Regions from separate parts of the Pseudomonas sp. WC2 genome, predicted to be linked through region 3. Evidence: predicted binding sites of a transcription regulator. Region 3 holds the regulator's gene; each other region holds the start of a gene.

What was found. The regulator sigma-54, encoded in region 3, starts transcription at its own class of promoters, with help from an activator protein. The targets are predictions, from matches to a motif close to ANTGGCATNNANNTTGCTNT.
Region 1: flhA (flagellar biosynthesis protein FlhA) is a predicted target of sigma-54. The motif match lies at 3,004-3,023, and genes of this name have one in related genera.
Region 2: glnK (P-II family nitrogen regulator) is a predicted target of sigma-54. The motif match lies at 2,150-2,169, and genes of this name have one in related genera.
Region 4: glnA (type I glutamate--ammonia ligase) is a predicted target of sigma-54. The motif match lies at 2,672-2,691, and genes of this name have one in related genera.

Annotation. Positions count from the first base shown of each region.
Region 1 is NZ_JBOBDR010000011.1:93,957-98,618, reverse strand. Features, by position in the region: gene flhF (flagellar biosynthesis protein FlhF) at 1-803, opposite strand, end outside; gene flhA (flagellar biosynthesis protein FlhA) at 815-2,944, opposite strand; gene ACQ4OE_RS15285 (DUF6124 family protein) at 3,532-3,888, shown strand; gene ACQ4OE_RS15280 (hypothetical protein) at 3,948-4,655, opposite strand.
Region 2 is NZ_JBOBDR010000023.1:22,638-27,299, reverse strand. Features, by position in the region: gene ACQ4OE_RS23475 (secondary thiamine-phosphate synthase enzyme YjbQ) at 1-17, opposite strand, end outside; gene ACQ4OE_RS23470 (ammonium transporter) at 234-1,571, opposite strand; gene glnK (P-II family nitrogen regulator) at 1,610-1,948, opposite strand; gene ACQ4OE_RS23460 (accessory factor UbiK family protein) at 2,362-2,622, shown strand; partial or broken gene ACQ4OE_RS23455 (LysR substrate-binding domain-containing protein) at 2,678-2,902, opposite strand; gene ACQ4OE_RS23450 (YifB family Mg chelatase-like AAA ATPase) at 3,203-4,662, shown strand, end outside.
Region 3 is NZ_JBOBDR010000007.1:215,065-219,726, forward strand. Features, by position in the region: gene lptC (LPS export ABC transporter periplasmic protein LptC) at 1-505, shown strand, start outside; gene lptA (lipopolysaccharide transport periplasmic protein LptA) at 492-1,040, shown strand; gene lptB (LPS export ABC transporter ATP-binding protein) at 1,040-1,765, shown strand; gene ACQ4OE_RS11140 (RNA polymerase factor sigma-54) at 1,953-3,446, shown strand; gene hpf (ribosome hibernation-promoting factor, HPF/YfiA family) at 3,520-3,828, shown strand; gene ptsN (PTS IIA-like nitrogen regulatory protein PtsN) at 3,840-4,304, shown strand; gene rapZ (RNase adapter RapZ) at 4,307-4,662, shown strand, end outside.
Region 4 is NZ_JBOBDR010000001.1:252,496-257,157, reverse strand. Features, by position in the region: gene typA (translational GTPase TypA) at 1-863, opposite strand, end outside; gene thiI (tRNA uracil 4-sulfurtransferase ThiI) at 1,003-2,457, opposite strand; gene glnA (type I glutamate--ammonia ligase) at 2,786-4,192, shown strand; gene ACQ4OE_RS01255 (DUF4124 domain-containing protein) at 4,482-4,662, shown strand, end outside.

The DNA of each region.
Region 1 (4,662 bases), on a different contig from region 3:
CGAAAACTGTCCATGCTCACCAGCGCGACATTCTGCGCGCCGTACTTGAGCACATAACGTGCGGCCAGCTTGGCCAGTGTGGTGGTCTTGCCCATGCCGGCAGGGCCGACCATGGCGATCACACCGCCCTCTTCCAGCGGCTCGACTTCCGGTACGGCAATCATCCGCGCCAGATGCGCGAGCAGCATGCGCCAGGCCTGACGCGGCTCTTCGATATCGCTGATCATCGACAGCAGATCGCGCGACAACGGGCCGGACAGACCGATGCGCTGCAGACGGCGATACAGGTTGGCCTGAGCCGGACGACTGCCTTGCAACTGATTCCAGGCCAAGGTGCCGAGCTGCACTTCCATCAGCTCGCGCAGGCTGTTCAATTCAAAACGCATCGAGTCCAGTGCACGCGGATCAACGCCGCCGGAGGACTGCGCAGGCGCCGGGGCCGGACGCGCCGGCGCGGCGTAAGTCGGCTCGGTCAGCGGTTCAGCGGCGGTCAGCGGCAGGCCAGCGGTCAACGGCAGCCCGGCAAAGATCTGACGATTGCTGTTGCCATCGGCTTCGCCACGCAGGCTCAACTCGGCCTGGGCGGTGACGATGCGCGACTGAGTCTTGCGCAGCTCGTCCTCAAGTTCCATGTTCGGAACCCGTGGCGCCAGCGCCGACAATTTGTAATCCAGTGCCGCCGTCAACTCGACACCGCCGGCAATGCGGCGGTTGCCAATGATGGCGGCATCAGCGCCCAGCTCATCACGAACCAGCTTCATGGCCTGACGCATATCGGCGGCAAAGAAACGCTTAACTTGCATAAACCACTACCTCAGCCGTTGGGCCCTACTGTCGCAACGATGGTCACTTGCTTGTTGTCCGGTATTTCCTGGTAGGCCAGCACATGCAATCCAGGGACTGCGAGGCGGCCAAAACGCGAGAGCATCGCGCGGATCGGGCCGGCGACCAAAAGGATCACCGGCTGACCTTGCATTTCCTGACGCTGCGCCGCTTCGATGAGCGAACGCTGCAGCTTCTCGGCCATGCTTGGCTCCAGCAGAACGCCCTCTTCCGAGCCTTGTCCTGCCTTCTGCAGACTATTGAGCAATATTTGTTCCAACCTTGGTTCCAAGGTGATCACAGGCAGCTCGGACTCAGTGCCTACAATGCTTTGGACGATGGCGCGGGATACGCCGACGCGCACTGCCGCCACCAGCGCGGCGGTATCTTGACTCTTCGCGGCGTTGTTGGCGATGGCTTCGGCGATGCTGCGGATGTCGCGCACCGGCACATGTTCGGCGAGCAACGCTTGCAGCACTTTGAGCAACTGCGACAACGTGACCACGCCCGGCACCAGCTCTTCTGCCAGTTTCGGCGAGCTTTTGGCCAGCAATTGCATGAGTTGTTGCACTTCCTCGTGGCCGATAAGCTCGCTGGAGTGCTTGTACAGAATCTGGTTCAAGTGCGTTGCCACCACGGTGCTGGCGTCGACCACGGTGTAACCGAGGGATTGCGCCTGGGCACGCTGACTGATTTCGATCCACACCGCTTCCAGCCCGAAAGCCGGATCTTTGGCGTTGATACCGTTGAGCGTGCCGTACACCTGGCCCGGGTTGATCGCCAGTTCGCGATCCGGGTAGATCTCGGCTTCGGCGAGAATCACGCCCATCAGGGTCAGGCGATAGGCGCTTGGCGCCAGATCGAGGTTGTCGCGGATGTGTACGGTCGGCATCAGGAAGCCCAGATCCTGCGAGAGCTTCTTGCGCACGCCCTTGATCCGCGCCAGCAATTGCCCGCCCTGATTACGATCCACCAGCGGGATCAGGCGATAGCCGACTTCCAGACCGATCATGTCGATTGGCGTCACGTCATCCCAGCCCAGCTCCTTGGTTTCCATGGCGCGGGCCGGCGACGGCAGCAGTTCCTGCTGGCGTTTGACCTCTTCCAGCGCGACCACTTTGGCCACGTTCTGCTTCTTCCAGAACAAGTAGGCGCCACCGGCAGCCAGCGCGGCCATGCTCAGGAACGAGAAGTGCGGCATGCCCGGCACCAGGCCCATCACCGCCATCAAACCGGCGGCCACGGCCAGCGCCTTCGGCGAGGCGAACATCTGGCGATTGATCTGCTTGCCCATGTCTTCCGAGCCGGAAGCACGGGTCACCATGATCGCTGCAGCTGTAGATAACAACAGTGATGGCAATTGCGCCACTAAACCGTCACCGATGGTCAGCAAGGCGTAAACCCGACCGGCATCGCCGAAGCTCATGTTGTGCTGGAAGATACCGACGGCCATCCCGCCGATAAGGTTGATGAACAGAATCAGCAGGCCGGCAATGGCGTCACCACGGACGAACTTGCTGGCACCGTCCATCGAACCGTAGAACTCGGCCTCTTGGGCGACCTCCTGACGGCGCGCCTTGGCCTGGTTCTGGTCGATCAGACCGGCGTTGAGGTCGGCGTCGATCGCCATTTGTTTGCCGGGCATCGCATCGAGGGTGAAGCGCGCGCTCACCTCGGAAATCCGCCCGGCACCCTTGGTCACCACGACGAAGTTGATGATCATCAGAATCGCGAAGACCACGATACCGACCACGTAGTTACCACCGATCACCACTTCACCGAAGGCCTGAATCACCTTACCGGCAGCGGCGTGGCCGTCCTGACCGTGGAGCATTACCACCCGCGTCGAGGCCACGTTCAACGCCAGCCGCAGCAGTGTCGCGACCAGCAGAATCGTCGGGAACACGGCGAAATCCAGCGGTCGCAGCGCGTAAACGCAGACCAGCAGAACGACGATCGACAGGGCGATGTTGAAGGTGAAGAAGACGTCCAGCAGGAACGGCGGCACCGGCAACATCATCATCGCCAGCATCACCAGCAACAGCAACGGCACGCCCAGATTGCCTCGACTGAGGTCGGCAACGTTAGTGCGTGCTGTGTTGAATAACTGAGAGCGATCCACCGGTTTTCCCCGTTCCTTTAAAGCAAACTTTTGACGCCCAGAGCGGGCTCACGGCGGCTATTGCAAGAAGCTTTCCAACTTTTGCAAAGGATTGAAACAGAGGGGTTTAACCGAGTGTTTTCCGCTGACCGGAATGGCCCCTTCGCGAGCAGGCTCGCTCCCACAGGGGAAATGCATTCCAAACAGTGAAGTGGAATGCGTTCCAAATGTGGGAGCGAGCCTGCTCGCGAAGAGGCCAATGAAGTCAGCGCAAATCGCCTTTTAAACTAACGCGTTTAAAAGACACCTGCAGACACGCCTTCCAGGCTACAAATCCTTGCGCCTTTGCCTACAGCCAAGCCAGAATCCGCCGGCTTGTGCGCCTTGGGGGCGGGTTCTATTGTGGTTCGGTCGCTGACGAATCAGCGATCGGGTCTCGCAGCCCGTCGATCTCTGGACGCACAACACCCGCTTTTTATGGCGGCTGTACGTGGGAGACCTTCGGGTCTGCCGGTTCTAGAGTCCCGGTCTGCGACCCGCGTATAGCTGCCACCCTCATTCGTCTCGCAGCGAACGTTGGCAGCTCCAATGACTCTAGGAGCTTCACCATGATCAAACCAACACCAAACCCACCCGAATCCGACCCCGCCTCACCTTACGAATCCATCGATTCAAAAAAACTCCACGACGCCGCCGAACGCGCCCTCGATCACTACCTTTGCCCCGGCAGCACCCGGCCTCCGCGCAAACCCAGCACGATGTACGCCGTCGTCGCAGATATCAAAAGCGAAGAGTTGCTGGCCAACGCCTGCGAAACCCTCGCCTCAGCCAGAACCATCGCCCACGACTTCGCCAACCTCATACCCGCATCGCAGCGCCGAACGCTGCAGGGGATCGCGCAATTGATCATGCTCGGGGAGTTGGCGGTGAATCGGGCGCTGGATAACCTTGAGCTGCCGCAGTAGCGCGCCCCTCGATGAACGTTCCCACGCTGCGCGTGAGAACGATCAATCAACCGTAAAAATCAGACTTGCCCAGCCCTCAGCAGCCGTTCCGCAGGAATCTCGCCAAACTCAAGTTCGCGCCCGACCATGTAAAGCGTGCCGCGAAACATTTGGCGGCTCTCGACTTTGACGACCTCCTCCTCGGCATCCATCAAGATGACTTTGGAGCCAGGTTGTCGCCCACCGTCCTCGCCCTCCTCCGACTCCAACAGATTCAGGGCCCAGCGAAAATCGATGATCGGCAAGTCACGAATCTGCACTTGGCGCTTGTCCCCACCCCAGCGAAAATCCCGGCGTACCGTTGCGCGCAATTGACCGCCAACCAGCTCGAAGACCGGTTTTGCATAACGGTTTTCAAGCCCGCCCACCGACCATTCGCTCATGTAGTAATCGCTGGGGGTGAACACTCTGAACAGCGCTTCGTTGCTGGTGATTTTCCCGGCTGAGTCGAAGAAGTAGTTATACGCATAGTGGTAGCCCAAACCATCCAGCTCAGGGCGAATGGCATTGATCGGACTGTCCAGATAATCGGGGACGTACAGGTCCGCCATGACTTTGAAGTTGAGAAAATCCAGGCTCAAATCAAAGACCGCGGAGTAACCGATTGCACCCTCGCTCGGGCGCTCCTCCAGCCGCCCTGAAACGAACTCGATTTTCATGCCTGGAAGGTTGCGATGTGGACGCTCTGCCATGATATTTGCCTCTGAAAAGACATCTTGAGCGCCCACGAGCCCC
Region 2 (4,662 bases), on a different contig from region 3:
AGAGTCTGTTGCCACATACAGTTCTCCGCACGTTCGGGGCGCATTCTAGCGCGCTCTGGGAAAAAACAAAGGCCCTAATATTCGCTCAATGATGTAAGCCTTTGGCCGGTGAAAAACCGCCGTCGTAAACACGACTAAAGGCGTACGAAAAATCCTTTCAGCCTGTCGCTTAATGACAAATCCCGGACAAAAAAATGCCCGGCGAACCGGGCAATTTTTTTCAGTGCGCGTACTTACAGGTTGTAGCCGCGTTCGTTGTGTTGTGCCAGATCGAGACCGACCGACTCTTCTTCTTCGGTCACACGCAGACCCATCACGGCGTCCAGAACCTTGAGGATGATAAAGGTGACGATCGCGGTGTAGATCACCGTGAAGCCCACGCCTTTGACCTGAATCCAGACTTGCGCACCGATGTCGGTGACGGTGCCGAAGCCACCCAGCGCCGGCGCAGCGAACACACCGGTGAGGATCGCGCCGAGGATACCGCCGATACCGTGTACGCCGAAGGCATCCAGGGAATCGTCATAACCGAGTTTGCGTTTCAGGGTGGTGGCGCAGAAGAAGCACACCACGCCTGCTGCCAGACCGATCACCAGCGCGCCCATCGGGCCCACGGTACCGGCAGCCGGAGTAATTGCCACCAGACCGGCAACCACACCCGAGGCGATGCCCAGTGCGCTTGGCTTGCCGTGGGTGACCCACTCGGCAAACATCCAGCCCAGCGCGGCAGCAGCGGTAGCGATCTGAGTCACGAGCATCGCCATGCCGGCGGTGCCGTTGGCGGCGGCGGCGGAACCGGCGTTGAAGCCGAACCAGCCGACCCACAGCATCGCCGCGCCCATCAGGGTGTAACCAAGGTTGTGCGGAGCCATCGGGGTGGTCGGGAAGCCTTTGCGCTTGCCCAATACCAGGCAGGCAATCAGACCGGCCACACCGGCGTTGATGTGCACCACGGTGCCGCCCGCGAAGTCGAGCACGCCCCAGTCCCACATCAGGCCGCCGTTGCCGGACCAGACCATGTGCGCGATCGGTGCGTAAACCAGGGTGAACCAGATGCCCATGAAGATCAGCATCGCGGAGAACTTCATCCGCTCGGCGAATGCACCGACGATCAGCGCCGGGGTGATGATCGCGAAGGTCATCTGGAAGGTGATGAACACCGCCTCAGGGAACAACGCCGCAGGACCGGTCAGGCTCGAAGGCGTGACACCGGCGAGGAACGCCTTGCCCATGCCGCCGAAGAACGAGTTGAAGTTGACGACGCCCTGCTCCATGCCGGTGGTGTCGAACGCAATGCTGTAGCCATAAATGACCCACAGGATGCTGATCAGACCGGTAATGGCGAAGCACTGCATCATCACGGAAAGAATGTTTTTCGAGCGAACCATGCCGCCGTAGAACAGCGCCAGGCCGGGGATGGTCATGAACAGCACGAGGGCTGTCGAGGTGAGCATCCAGGCAGTGTCGCCGGAATTGAGGACTGGGGCCGCCACTTCGTCTGCCGCCATTGCAAGGCTTGGCATTACGATAGACAACAGGGCTCCTAGCCCTGCGAATTTACGCAGAGTCATATTGTTTTCTCCTGGGGCGTTGGGGTTTGTGGCGGCGCTTAAATCGCGTCGGTATCGGTTTCGCCGGTACGGATGCGAATCGCCTGTTCCAGATTGACCACGAAGATCTTGCCGTCACCGATCTTGCCGGTGTTGGCTGCCTTGGTTATCGCCTCGATAACCCGGTCCAGATCCTTGTCGTCGATGGCCACGTCGATTTTCACCTTGGGCAGAAAATCGACCACATATTCCGCGCCGCGATACAGCTCGGTGTGACCCTTCTGCCGGCCGAAGCCTTTGACTTCAGTAACGGTAATGCCCTGCACGCCGATTTCGGACAGCGACTCGCGCACGTCGTCCAACTTGAACGGCTTGATGATGGCAGTGACTAGCTTCATGAAACTCTCTCCCGAATTGGTGGACTTGCCCCAGGAAAACAAACCCGACTCAAGTCTAAGCGCAGTGCCTGGCTTTGTAACGCATCGTCGGCCTTACCTGCCCGACTGACGCCAGCTAACCGCTGCTGACGAAACTCCCCGCTCCGTCTGCCGCACTGCATTCGTCACAGCGACTGCATCAGTGCATGGGTCGAAGGTGACTAAGCAGAAAGCTTGCCATCTCGCCAAAAACCCCTGATTTCAATCCCTTGGCCGCTGCTGCAAGCGCTTGCACGCAAAAGGCCATCCGGATACGCACAATAACGGTGCGCCGCCGTCCGTCCGCTTGCGCGAAAAGCGTGCATCCCTGACCGCGTAAATGACTATAGACACTGCGTGATACACTGCCGGCCATTGTTTCCAGGACATCCATCATGCTCGCGCCCAAAGACTTCCTCGACGCCCTGAGCGGCACCGCCTCCCGCCTGTTCAACGGCGACACCCCGCTGCCGAAAGCCGAAATCGAAAGCCAGTTCAAGATGCTGCTGCAAAGTGCCTTCAGCAAACTGGACCTGGTGAGCCGTGAGGAATTTGATAGTCAGATGGTGGTGTTGGCGCGTACTCGCGCACGACTGGAGAGCCTTGAAGCGAAAGTTGCTGAGTTGGAAGCAAAGCTCACTGCGCCCGAGCAATAACGGGCGACTGTCTGCCCCGCGTCAAGTGTGGAGGCGGGGACAGAGCGCGGTAAGCTCAGCTGATGCAGTAGAGCTTCGAAAGCAAGTAATCGACCATGACCTTCAGCTTCTGTGAACCATGCCGGTTTGGCTGATACAGCAGCCACGCCATGCCTTGCGATGCTCCCGAATAACGCCAGTGGGGCAGAACCGAATACAGACGCTTGTCCCTCAGCGCCTGTTCAGCAATCGCTGACGGCACACAGGCAATACCCAAATCACTCAGGGTTGCTTCGAGAACGGCCTCACTGTTCCTTTTCGGCTAATCAGAAAGTTAACAATTCGTTGCAGCGCTAGAGATCCTATCCAGCTTTGCAACGCTGATATACGCAAGTAAGGGAACTACAGTCATTCGCCAAACGAGGTAATTCGGTACGTTCGTACACATTGCGTAGTGCCATCAGCGATACCCGCCTTCGGCAGGCTGACTTGGCAATATCTGGAGATATATCCAAACGTTTCAGATACCGCAGAGCGCCCCGCCGCACATCTACGCTGGTTAAACCGCAGGAAGCGGTTTGCGAACAACTCAAGGAACACCATGTCCCTCTCCATCGTCCACAGTCGCGCCCAGATTGGCGTGGAAGCCCCGGCCGTCACCGTCGAAGTCCATCTCGCCAACGGTCTGCCCTCACTGACCATGGTCGGCCTGCCAGAAGCAGCCGTGAAAGAAAGCAAGGATCGGGTGCGCAGTGCGATCATCAATTCCGGGCTGCAGTTTCCGGCGCGGCGGATCACCTTGAATCTGGCACCGGCGGATCTGCCGAAGGATGGCGGGCGCTTTGATCTCGCAATTGCCTTGGGGATTCTGTCGGCGAGTGTGCAAGTGCCGACGCTGACTCTCGATGATGTGGAGTGCCTCGGCGAATTGGCATTGTCCGGAGCAGTGCGGCCGGTGCGCGGGGTGCTACCGGCAGCATTGGCGGCGCGCAAGGCGGGGCGTGCGCTGGTGGTGCCGCGGGCGAATGCCGAGGAGGCCTGCCTGGCTTCGGGGTTGAAGGTGTTTGCGGTGGATCATCTGCTCGAGGCGGTGGCGCATTTCAATGGGCATACGCCGGTTGAGCCCTATGTATCCGATGGATTGATGCACGCCAGCAAGCCTTATCCCGACTTGAATGAAGTGCAAGGGCAAGTGGCGGCCAAACGAGCGTTGCTGATTGCTGCTGCGGGTGCCCATAACTTGTTGTTCAGCGGGCCGCCGGGGACGGGTAAGACATTGTTGGCGAGTCGCCTGCCGGGGCTGTTGCCGCCGCTGGCCGAGAGTGAAGCACTGGAGGTGGCGGCGATTCAGTCAGTCGCCAGTGGTGCACCGCTGACCCATTGGCCGCAGCGCCCCTTCCGTCAACCGCACCACTCGGCATCCGGGCCGGCACTCGTTGGTGGCAGCTCGAAACCGCAACCCGGCGAAATCACCCTCGCCCATCACGGCGTGCTGTTTCTCGATGAGCTGCCGGAATTTGATCGCAAGGTATTGGAGGTTTTACGCGAGCCTTTGGAGTCAGGGCACATCGTGATTTCCCGAGCCAAGGATCGCGTGCGCTTTCCGGCACGTTTCCAGTTGGTCGCAGCAATGAACCCCTGCCCCTGTGGATATCTTGGCGAGCCGAGCGGCAAGTGTTCGTGCACACCAGACATGGTGCAGCGCTACCGCAACAAGCTGTCGGGGCCGCTGCTGGACCGGATCGATTTGCACCTTACCGTGGCGCGGGAAGCCACGGCGCTGAATCCTGCGATTAAGCCCGGCGAGGACAGCGCCAGCGCTGCCGCATTGGTGGCCGAGGCGCGGGAGCGCCAGCAAAAGCGCCAAGGTTGTGCCAATGCGTTTCTCGATCTGCCGGGTTTGAAGCAGTACTGCAAGTTATCCACAGTCGACGAAGCCTGGTTGGAGTCGGCCTGTGAGCGTTTAACGCTATCCCAACGCTCGGCCCATCGCCTGCTCAAGGTCGCCCGGACACTGGCAGACCTTGAGCAAGTCGATGCAATCAAACGCGAACACTTGGC
Region 3 (4,662 bases):
CTACTGGAACATCAGTCCGGAGCGCTTCCTCGACAAGCCGCCAACCGCATCGGTAGACAACCCTATCGACTGGTATGCGACCAACACGCATACCGTGCAATACCTGCCGGACGGCAAGGTGCAGTACGAAATGACGTCCGACAAGGCTGAACACGTCAAGGCGACTGACATCACTCTGGTCACCAAACCCGACCTGAACATGTACCGCGGCACCGACTTTCCGTGGCACGTGACCAGCGAACGCGGCGAAGTGAATTCTGGCGGCACCGAAGTCGAACTGATCGATTCGGTACGTGTAAAGCGCACCGATGAAAAGAAACGTGACACGCTGATCACTTCCACTCGCATGACAGTGTTCCCGCAGCGGGAATATGCGCAGACCGAGCAACCCGTTAGAATCGAGGGCGCTGGCGGTGTATCGACTGGCGTAGGAATGAAAGCGTACCTGAAGGAAAGCAGGATACACCTGCAATCGAACGTAAGAGGACAGTATGAGGCTCGTTAAAACCCTCCCTATTTTGCTCAGTCTGGGCGCAGCACTGGGAAGCGTGAGCGCCTGGGCTCTGCCGAACGATCAAGAGCAGCCAATCCGCATTCAGGCCGACGATGCCCAGCTGGACGACAAGAACGGCGTTGCCACCTATAAAGGTGACGTGATCATCACTCAGGGTTCGATGATCGTCAAAGGCAACACCGTAACCATCACCCGCACCGCGACCGGTGATATCGACGTGGTGACTTCGGTCGGCAACCTCGCTTACTTCGAACAGCTGCAGACCGCTGGCGATACCAAGCCTGTACAGGGCTGGGGCGTGACGATTCAGTACCATGCCGCGCAAAACCGCGTCGTACTGATCGACAAGGCCAAGGTTGTCGACAAGGACAACAACACCACCCAAGGCGAGAAAATCGTCTATGACACGGTGAAGAAACTGGCCAGCGCCGGTCGCGCTACCGGCAGCAAAGTCACCGAAGCGCGTCCGCGCATCGACATGGTGATTCAGCCGAAGCCGAAAAACGACGAGAAAAAGGCCCAGTAATGGCAACTCTGAAAGCTCAGCACCTGGCCAAGGCCTACAAAAGCCGCCAGGTCGTGCGTGACGTCAGCCTGTCGATCGACAGCGGCCAGATCGTCGGCCTGCTCGGCCCGAACGGCGCCGGCAAGACCACGTGCTTCTACATGATCGTAGGCTTGGTACAGGCCGATCAGGGCCGCGTACTGATCGATGACCTCGACGTCAGCCATCAGCCAATGCACGGTCGCGCCAAGGCCGGTATCGGCTATCTGCCGCAAGAAGCGTCGATCTTCCGCAAACTGTCGGTGGCCGACAACATCATGGCGATCCTCGAAACTCGCCAGGAACTCGACAAGGCTGGCCGCCGCAAGGAGCTGGAAAGCCTGCTGCAGGAATTCCACATCAGCCACATCCGCGACAACCTCGGCATGAGCCTGTCCGGTGGTGAACGCCGCCGGGTGGAAATCGCTCGCGCGCTGGCAACTGCGCCGAAATTCATCCTGCTCGACGAACCGTTTGCCGGTGTCGACCCGATCTCGGTCGGCGACATCAAACAGATCATCCACCACCTCAAGGCCAAAGGCATCGGTGTGTTGATCACCGACCACAACGTGCGTGAGACGCTGGATATCTGCGAAACCGCTTACATCGTCAACGACGGTCAATTGATCGCCGAAGGTGATGCAGAAACCATCCTGGCCAACGATCTGGTCAAGGAAGTGTATCTGGGTCACGAATTCCGCCTCTAAGCATGATGGTGCCCGAGTGAGCTGCGTGGGTGCTGTATCGATGAAGCAGCTTTTTCTACGCTTTAATTGTTACAGCGCTCTAGGCAAACACTTCAGTTTCAGGCATATAATTTGCTTAAGTTTGGCGCCCCGGCGCCCTGTAGTGGATGGCGCATAGCGCCGGCGAATAAGGTGTTAAGCCCCTGCCATGAAACCATCGCTAGTCTTGAGAATGGGCCAGCAGCTGACGATGACACCGCAGCTGCAACAGGCCATCCGCCTGCTCCAATTGTCGACCCTGGATCTGCAACAGGAAATCCAGGAGGCCCTGGAATCCAATCCGATGCTCGAACGCCAGGAAGAAGGCGACGACTTCGACAACTCCGATCCGCTGGCCGACAACGCCGAACAGAAGCCCAACACCGAGATCCAGGAACCGTCCTATCAGGAAACGGCCCCGACGGTAGATAACCTCGAGGACGGCGAATGGAACGAGCGCATTCCCAACGAGCTCCCGGTCGACACCGCCTGGGAAGACGTCTACCAGACCAGCGCCAGCAGCCTGCCGAGCAGCGACGATGACGAGTGGGATTTCACCACCCGCACCTCCGTCGGCGAAAGCCTGCAAAGCCACCTGCTGTGGCAACTGAACCTGGCGCCGATGTCCGACACTGATCGCCTGATCGCCGTGACCCTGATCGACTGCATCAACAATCAGGGCTATCTGGACGAAACCCTCGAAGAAATTCTTGAAGCGTTCGACCCGGAACTGGACATCGAGCTGGACGAGATCGAAGCCGTCCTCCACCGTATCCAGCAGTTCGAACCGGCCGGTATCGGCGCGCGCAACCTCGGCGAATGCCTGCTGCTGCAATTGCGCCAGCTGCCCGCCAAGACGCCTTGGCTGGCTGAAGCCAAACGCCTCGTCACCGATTACATCGACCTGCTCGGCAGCCGCGATTACAGCCAGCTGATGCGCCGCATGAAGCTCAAGGAAGATGAGCTGCGCCAGGTCATCGAACTGGTACAGACCCTCAATCCGCGGCCGGGCTCGCAGATCGAATCGACCGAAGCCGAATACGTCGTCCCGGACGTGATCGTGCGCAAGGACAACGAGCGCTGGCTGGTCGAGCTGAATCAGGAGTCGGTGCCGCGCCTTCGCGTCAACGCGCAGTACGCCGGTTTCGTCCGTCGCGCCGACACCAGCGCCGACAACACTTTCATGCGCAATCAGTTGCAGGAGGCCCGCTGGTTCATCAAGAGCCTGCAGAGCCGCAACGAAACCCTGATGAAAGTTGCCACCCAGATCGTCGAGCATCAGCGCGGTTTTCTGGAGTACGGCGACGAAGCCATGAAGCCGCTGGTCCTGCATGACATCGCCGAAGCGGTGGGCATGCATGAATCGACGATTTCCCGGGTGACCACGCAGAAATTCATGCATACCCCGCGCGGTATTTATGAACTGAAATACTTTTTCTCCAGCCACGTCAGCACCTCCGAAGGCGGCGAATGCTCGTCCACGGCGATCCGCGCGATCATCAAAAAACTGGTTGCAGCGGAAAATCAGAAAAAGCCGTTGAGTGACAGCAAGATCGCTGGTTTACTGGAGGCACAAGGCATTCAGGTGGCTCGCCGCACCGTCGCCAAGTACCGCGAATCCCTCGGGATCGCGCCTTCGAGCGAACGCAAGCGGTTGATGTAAGCCACGTTACAGCGTTCCAGTGGCAGGCTCTTCGGCCTGCCGCTTTATGCACTGGCAACGAAGGAGAAGCTGTATGCAAGTCAACATCAGTGGACACCAACTGGAAGTGACCGAACCTCTGCGCACCTACATCAACGAAAAACTCGACCGATTAGAGCGCCATTTCGACAAGATCACCAACGTGCAGGTCACGATGTGCGTCGAAAAGCTGAAGCAGAAAATCGAAGCCACCTTGCATATTCCCGGCGGAGAAGTGGTTGCCAATGCCGAGCATGACGACATGTATGCCGCCATTGACCTGCTGACCGACAAGCTGGATCGCCAACTCAAAAAGCATAAGGAAAAGACCCAAAGCCTCCTCCAGGGCGCAACCGGTCGATAACCCCCCATTCCATGATCCGACTTGAAAGTATCCTGACCCCCGGCCGTTCCCTCGTGAACGTGCCGGGCGGCAGTAAAAAGAAAGCCCTCGAACAAATTGCCAACCTGATCGCCCGGGAAGTCCCGGATCTGGAGATGCAAGATGTCTTCGAGGCTCTGATTGCCCGTGAAAAACTGGGTTCCACCGGTTTTGGCAACGGCATCGCCATTCCGCATTGCCGCCTCAAGGGCTGCACTTCGCCCATCAGCGCGCTGATGCACCTTGAAGCCCCTATCGATTTCGACGCCATCGACGGCGCTCCCGTTGACCTGCTGTTTGTTTTGCTGGTGCCGGAAGCCGCGACCGATGCGCACCTGGAGTTGCTGCGCCAGATCGCGAGCATGCTGGATCGCAAGGATGTGCGCGATAAATTGCGCAGCGCTTCGAGCAACGAAGCCTTGTATCAGGTTGTCCTGGACGAGCAGAACGGGCACTAATCATGCGCTTGATCATCGTCAGCGGTCGCTCCGGCTCGGGCAAGAGTACCGCGCTGGATGTCCTTGAGGACAACGGCTATTACTGCATCGACAACCTGCCGGCAGGCTTGCTGCCGGAACTGGCTGAACGCGCGCTGATTCACACTGAACTGGCGCAGCCGCTGGTGGCCGTGTCGATCGATGCGCGCAACCTGCCGAGCCATCTGTCGCGTTTTCCCGAACTGCTTGAAGATGCCAGAAGCAAGCACATCCAGTGCGATGTGCTGTACCTGGACGCGGACGAGGAAACCCTGCTCAAGCGTTTTTCCGAGACCCGTCGTCGCCATCCGCTGAGTAACGCCAATCGCTCGCTGGCCGA
Region 4 (4,662 bases), on a different contig from region 3:
AGGGTGTCGGAGATGAACAGCGAGTCCATGCCGCTGATGCAAACGATATCGCCTGCTGCAGCTTCTTCAACGTCAACGCGGTGCAGACCGTGGTGACCCATCAGCTTCAGGATACGGCCGTTGCGGCGCTTGCCGTCAGCACCGATCGCTACAACCGGGGTGTTCGGCTTGACGCGGCCACGAGCGATACGGCCAACGCCGATAACACCCAGGAAGCTGTTGTAGTCCAGAGCGGAGATCTGCATCTGGAACGCACCGTCACGGTCAACGGCCGGAGGCGGAACGTGGTCGACGACCGCTTGGTACAGCGGGGTCATGTCTTCAGCCATGGCGGTGTGATCCAGACCGGCAATGCCGTTCAGGGCCGAGGCGTAAACAACCTGGAAATCCAGTTGTTCTTCGGTAGCACCGAGGTTGTCGAAAAGGTCGAAGATCTGATCCAGAACCCAGTCCGGACGCGCGCCTGGACGGTCAACCTTGTTGATCACCACGATTGGACGCAGGCCGGCTTCGAAAGCCTTCTTGGTCACGAAACGGGTTTGCGGCATAGGGCCGTCTTGAGCGTCAACCAGCAGCAGAACGGAGTCAACCATCGACATTACGCGTTCAACTTCGCCGCCGAAGTCGGCGTGGCCCGGGGTGTCCACGATGTTGATGTGGTAGCCGTTCCAGTTGATGGCGGTGTTTTTCGCCAGAATGGTAATACCGCGCTCTTTTTCCTGGTCGTTGGAGTCCATCACGCGCTCGTCGTTGAGCTCGTTGCGCTCCAGAGTGCCGGATTGACGCAGGAGTTTGTCTACCAGGGTGGTTTTACCATGGTCAACGTGGGCAATGATGGCGATGTTGCGTAGATTTTCGATCACTTGTGTATCTCGATCAGAGGATTCGGTTTGCTGACAAGTCTTGGCAGCGATTAGCAGTAGTGTCCGGCATGGCCGTTACAGCTTGACGGCGGTGTCGGGGGGCCGGTGACGCAGGCCACAGGCAAACAGCCCCGGGCACTTAGCTCGGTCGATAAACGCGCACATTGGCATGCCCCTCACTGAGCAAATGGTGAGCATGCAGGCGACTCATCACGCCTTTGTCGCAATACAGCAGGTACTGGCGAGTCGGATCCAGCTCCTTGAAACGAGCGTTCACTGCGTAGAACGGCATCGTCTGTACTTCTACGCCAGCGAGTTCCAGCGGCTCATCCTCGGCGGCATCCGGGTGACGGATGTCGATCACGATCTGGCCGGCCAGTGCTTCGCTGACTTCTTCAATCTGTACGTCCTGGCCCAATTCGTCGATCACGCGATCGATCGGCACCAGTTTGGCGTTTTCGAGCGCACGCTCAAGCACCGCCATGTCGAATTCTTTCTCTTCATGCTCAACGCGACCGCGTTTGGCGGCAGTCTTCGGATTGACCGAAATAACCCCGCAGTATTCCGGCATGTGCCGGGCGAAATCGGCGGTGCCGATCTCGTTGGCCGTATCGATGATGTCCTGCTTGTGCGCCACGATCAGTGGGCGCAGGACCAGCTTGTCAGTCACGCAGTCGATCACCGACAGGTTCGGCAAGGTCTGGCTCGATACCTGGGAGATCGCCTCGCCGGTAACCAGCGCTTCGATCTGCAGGCGGTCGGCGATGTTCGACGCCGCGCGCAACATCATACGCTTCAATACGACGCCCATATGACTGTTATCGACTTTGCCGAGAATTTCGCCGAGAACTTCTTCGAACGGAACACTGACAAATAGCACGCGTTGCGAGCTGCCGTACTTCTTCCAGATGAAATGCGCGACTTCCATTACGCCCAATTCATGGGCACGACCGCCCAGATTGAAGAAGCAGAAGTGCGTCATCAGGCCGCGACGAATGATCTGGTAGGCGGCAACGGTCGAGTCAAAGCCGCCGGACATCAATACCAGCGTCTGCTCCAACGCACCCAGCGGATAACCGCCGATGCCGTTGTGCTGGCTGTGAATCACAAACAACCGTTTGTCGCGAACTTCGATACGAACTTCGATTTCCGGCGCTTTCAGGTCGATACCGGCGGCACCGCACTCGCGGCGCAACTTGCTGCCGACGTATTTTTCGACGTCCATCGAGCTGAACGTGTGCTTGCCGGCACGCTTGCAACGCACCGAGAAAATCTTCCCGGCCAGTGCATCGCCGTAGTGCTCTTTGCACTTCTCGGTGATGTCGTCGAAGTCGCCCAGCGGGTATTCGTCGATCTGCAGAAAGTGCGCGATGCCCGGCATGCAGGTCAGGCGCTCACCCATCTCTTTCAAGGCTTTGGCGTCGGTTACGCGGGTTTCCAGCTCGAGATTGTCCCACACACCGTTCACCACCACGGCCGGGTCCAGGTCACGGAGCACGGTGCGGATGTTCTTGGCCAACTGGCGGATGAATTTCGTCCGGACAGGTCGGCTTTTGATAGTGATCTCGGGGAAGACTTTTACGATTAGTTTCATGAAAACAGCGCGCGAACGGCCAGCCGAAAAAGGGGGGCGCGGATTATAGCGGAAATTGCTCAAGGTTTAACCAGTTAATGTGCAGAAGGTTTTGCATGCACCAAAACGGGTCATTTCCGATTCATAGCGCTACATTAGGGGGCGAGATTTTCAGCTTTCAGGCGTTTGAAGCCTTAATAAGCGTGAAATTGGGGCAAAAAACCCATGCTGGGGCACTGGCATGCAATTTGCTCCCTTGTGAGGCAGGTTGCCTTGGCAGAGTATTCGCGCCGGCATCACCCAAATTCAAGGGCATCCACTACCAAGCCCGAAGCCACCCGGAGGACATATGTCGAAGACGGTTCAACTCATCAAAGATCATGACGTCAAGTGGATTGATCTGCGCTTCACGGACACCAAAGGTACTCAGCACCACGTGACCATGCCGGCTCGCGATGCTTTGGACGACGACTTCTTCGAAGTTGGCAAAATGTTCGACGGCTCCTCCATTGCTGGCTGGAAAGGCATCGAAGCCTCCGACATGATCCTGATGCCGGTTGACGAAACTGCCGTTCTCGACCCGTTCACCGAAGACGCCACCCTGATCCTGGTGTGCGACATCATCGAACCTTCGAGCATGCAGGGCTACGACCGCGACCCACGTGCGATCGCCAAGCGTGCCGAAGAACACCTGAAAGCCACCGGTATCGGTGATACCGTGTTCGCCGGTCCAGAGCCAGAATTCTTTATCTTTGACTCGGTGAAATTCAAGTCGGACATCTCCGGCTCGATGTTCAAGATCTACTCCGAGCAAGGTTCGTGGATGTCCGACCAGGACATCGAAGGCGGCAACAAGGGTCACCGTCCAGGCGTCAAAGGCGGCTACTTCCCGGTTCCACCATTCGACCACGACCACGAAATCCGTACCTCCATGTGCAACGCACTGGAAGAAATGGGCCTGACCGTTGAAGTTCACCACCACGAAGTGGCGACTGCCGGCCAGAACGAAATCGGCGTCAAGTTCAACACCCTGGTGAAGAAAGCCGACGAAACCCAAACCCTGAAATACGTTGTGCACAACGTTGCTGACGCTTACGGCCGCACCGCGACCTTCATGCCGAAGCCACTGTACGGCGACAACGGTTCGGGCATGCACGTACACATGTCGATCTGGAAAGACGGCAAGAACACCTTCGCAGGTGAAGGCTATGCCGGCCTGTCCGATACCGCTCTGTACTTCATCGGCGGCATCATCAAACACGGTAAGGCCCTGAACGGCTTCACCAACCCGGCGACCAACTCGTACAAGCGTCTGGTTCCAGGCTTCGAAGCTCCGGTAATGCTGGCCTACTCGGCTCGCAACCGTTCCGCTTCGATCCGTATTCCTTACGTGTCGAGCCCGAAAGCCCGCCGTATCGAAGCCCGCTTCCCGGATCCGGCTGCTAACCCGTACCTGGCCTTCGCAGCACTGCTGATGGCCGGTCTGGACGGTATCCAGAACAAGATCCACCCAGGCGACGCTGCTGACAAAAACCTGTATGACCTGCCGCCTGAAGAGGCGAAAGAGATCCCACAAGTTTGCGGCAGCCTGAAAGAAGCCCTGGAAGAGCTGGACAAGGGCCGCGCGTTCCTGACCAAGGGCGGCGTATTCTCCGACGACTTCATCGACGCTTACATCGCGCTGAAATCGGAAGAAGAAATCAAGGTTCGCACCTTCGTACACCCACTGGAATATGAGTTGTACTACAGCTGCTGATCCGGTAGCGCCGCGTTACGTGGCGTGAGTGAAAGAGGCCTCCTTCGGGAGGCCTTTTTTATTGCCTGCAATTTATGGCGTCATGCTGGTCGTTCCCACGCTCCGCGTGGGAATGCAGGCCGTGACGCTCCGCGTCACTGGACGCGGAGCGTCCCTTGAGGCGTTCCCACGCAGAGCGTAGGAACGATCAATTGTGGTGCCCGAATGATCTCGGGATGTGTGCAGGGTTGGGCCAACCGCCGCACCTGTCCTATGCTGCACCCCATCGCTTTCTATCCCGGTCGATTTCATGGATCGCACCTTTCTCTACATTCTGTTGTTGATCGCCCTGCCCGCCGCCGCGCAGATCTACAAGTACACCGACGCCAACGGCAACACGGTGTACAGCGATCACTCGCCGGACGGAGTGCAGGCGCAACCGGTGGAATTGCCGCCGCTCAACCGGGTCGAGCCGCAAGCGCCGAGCGCAC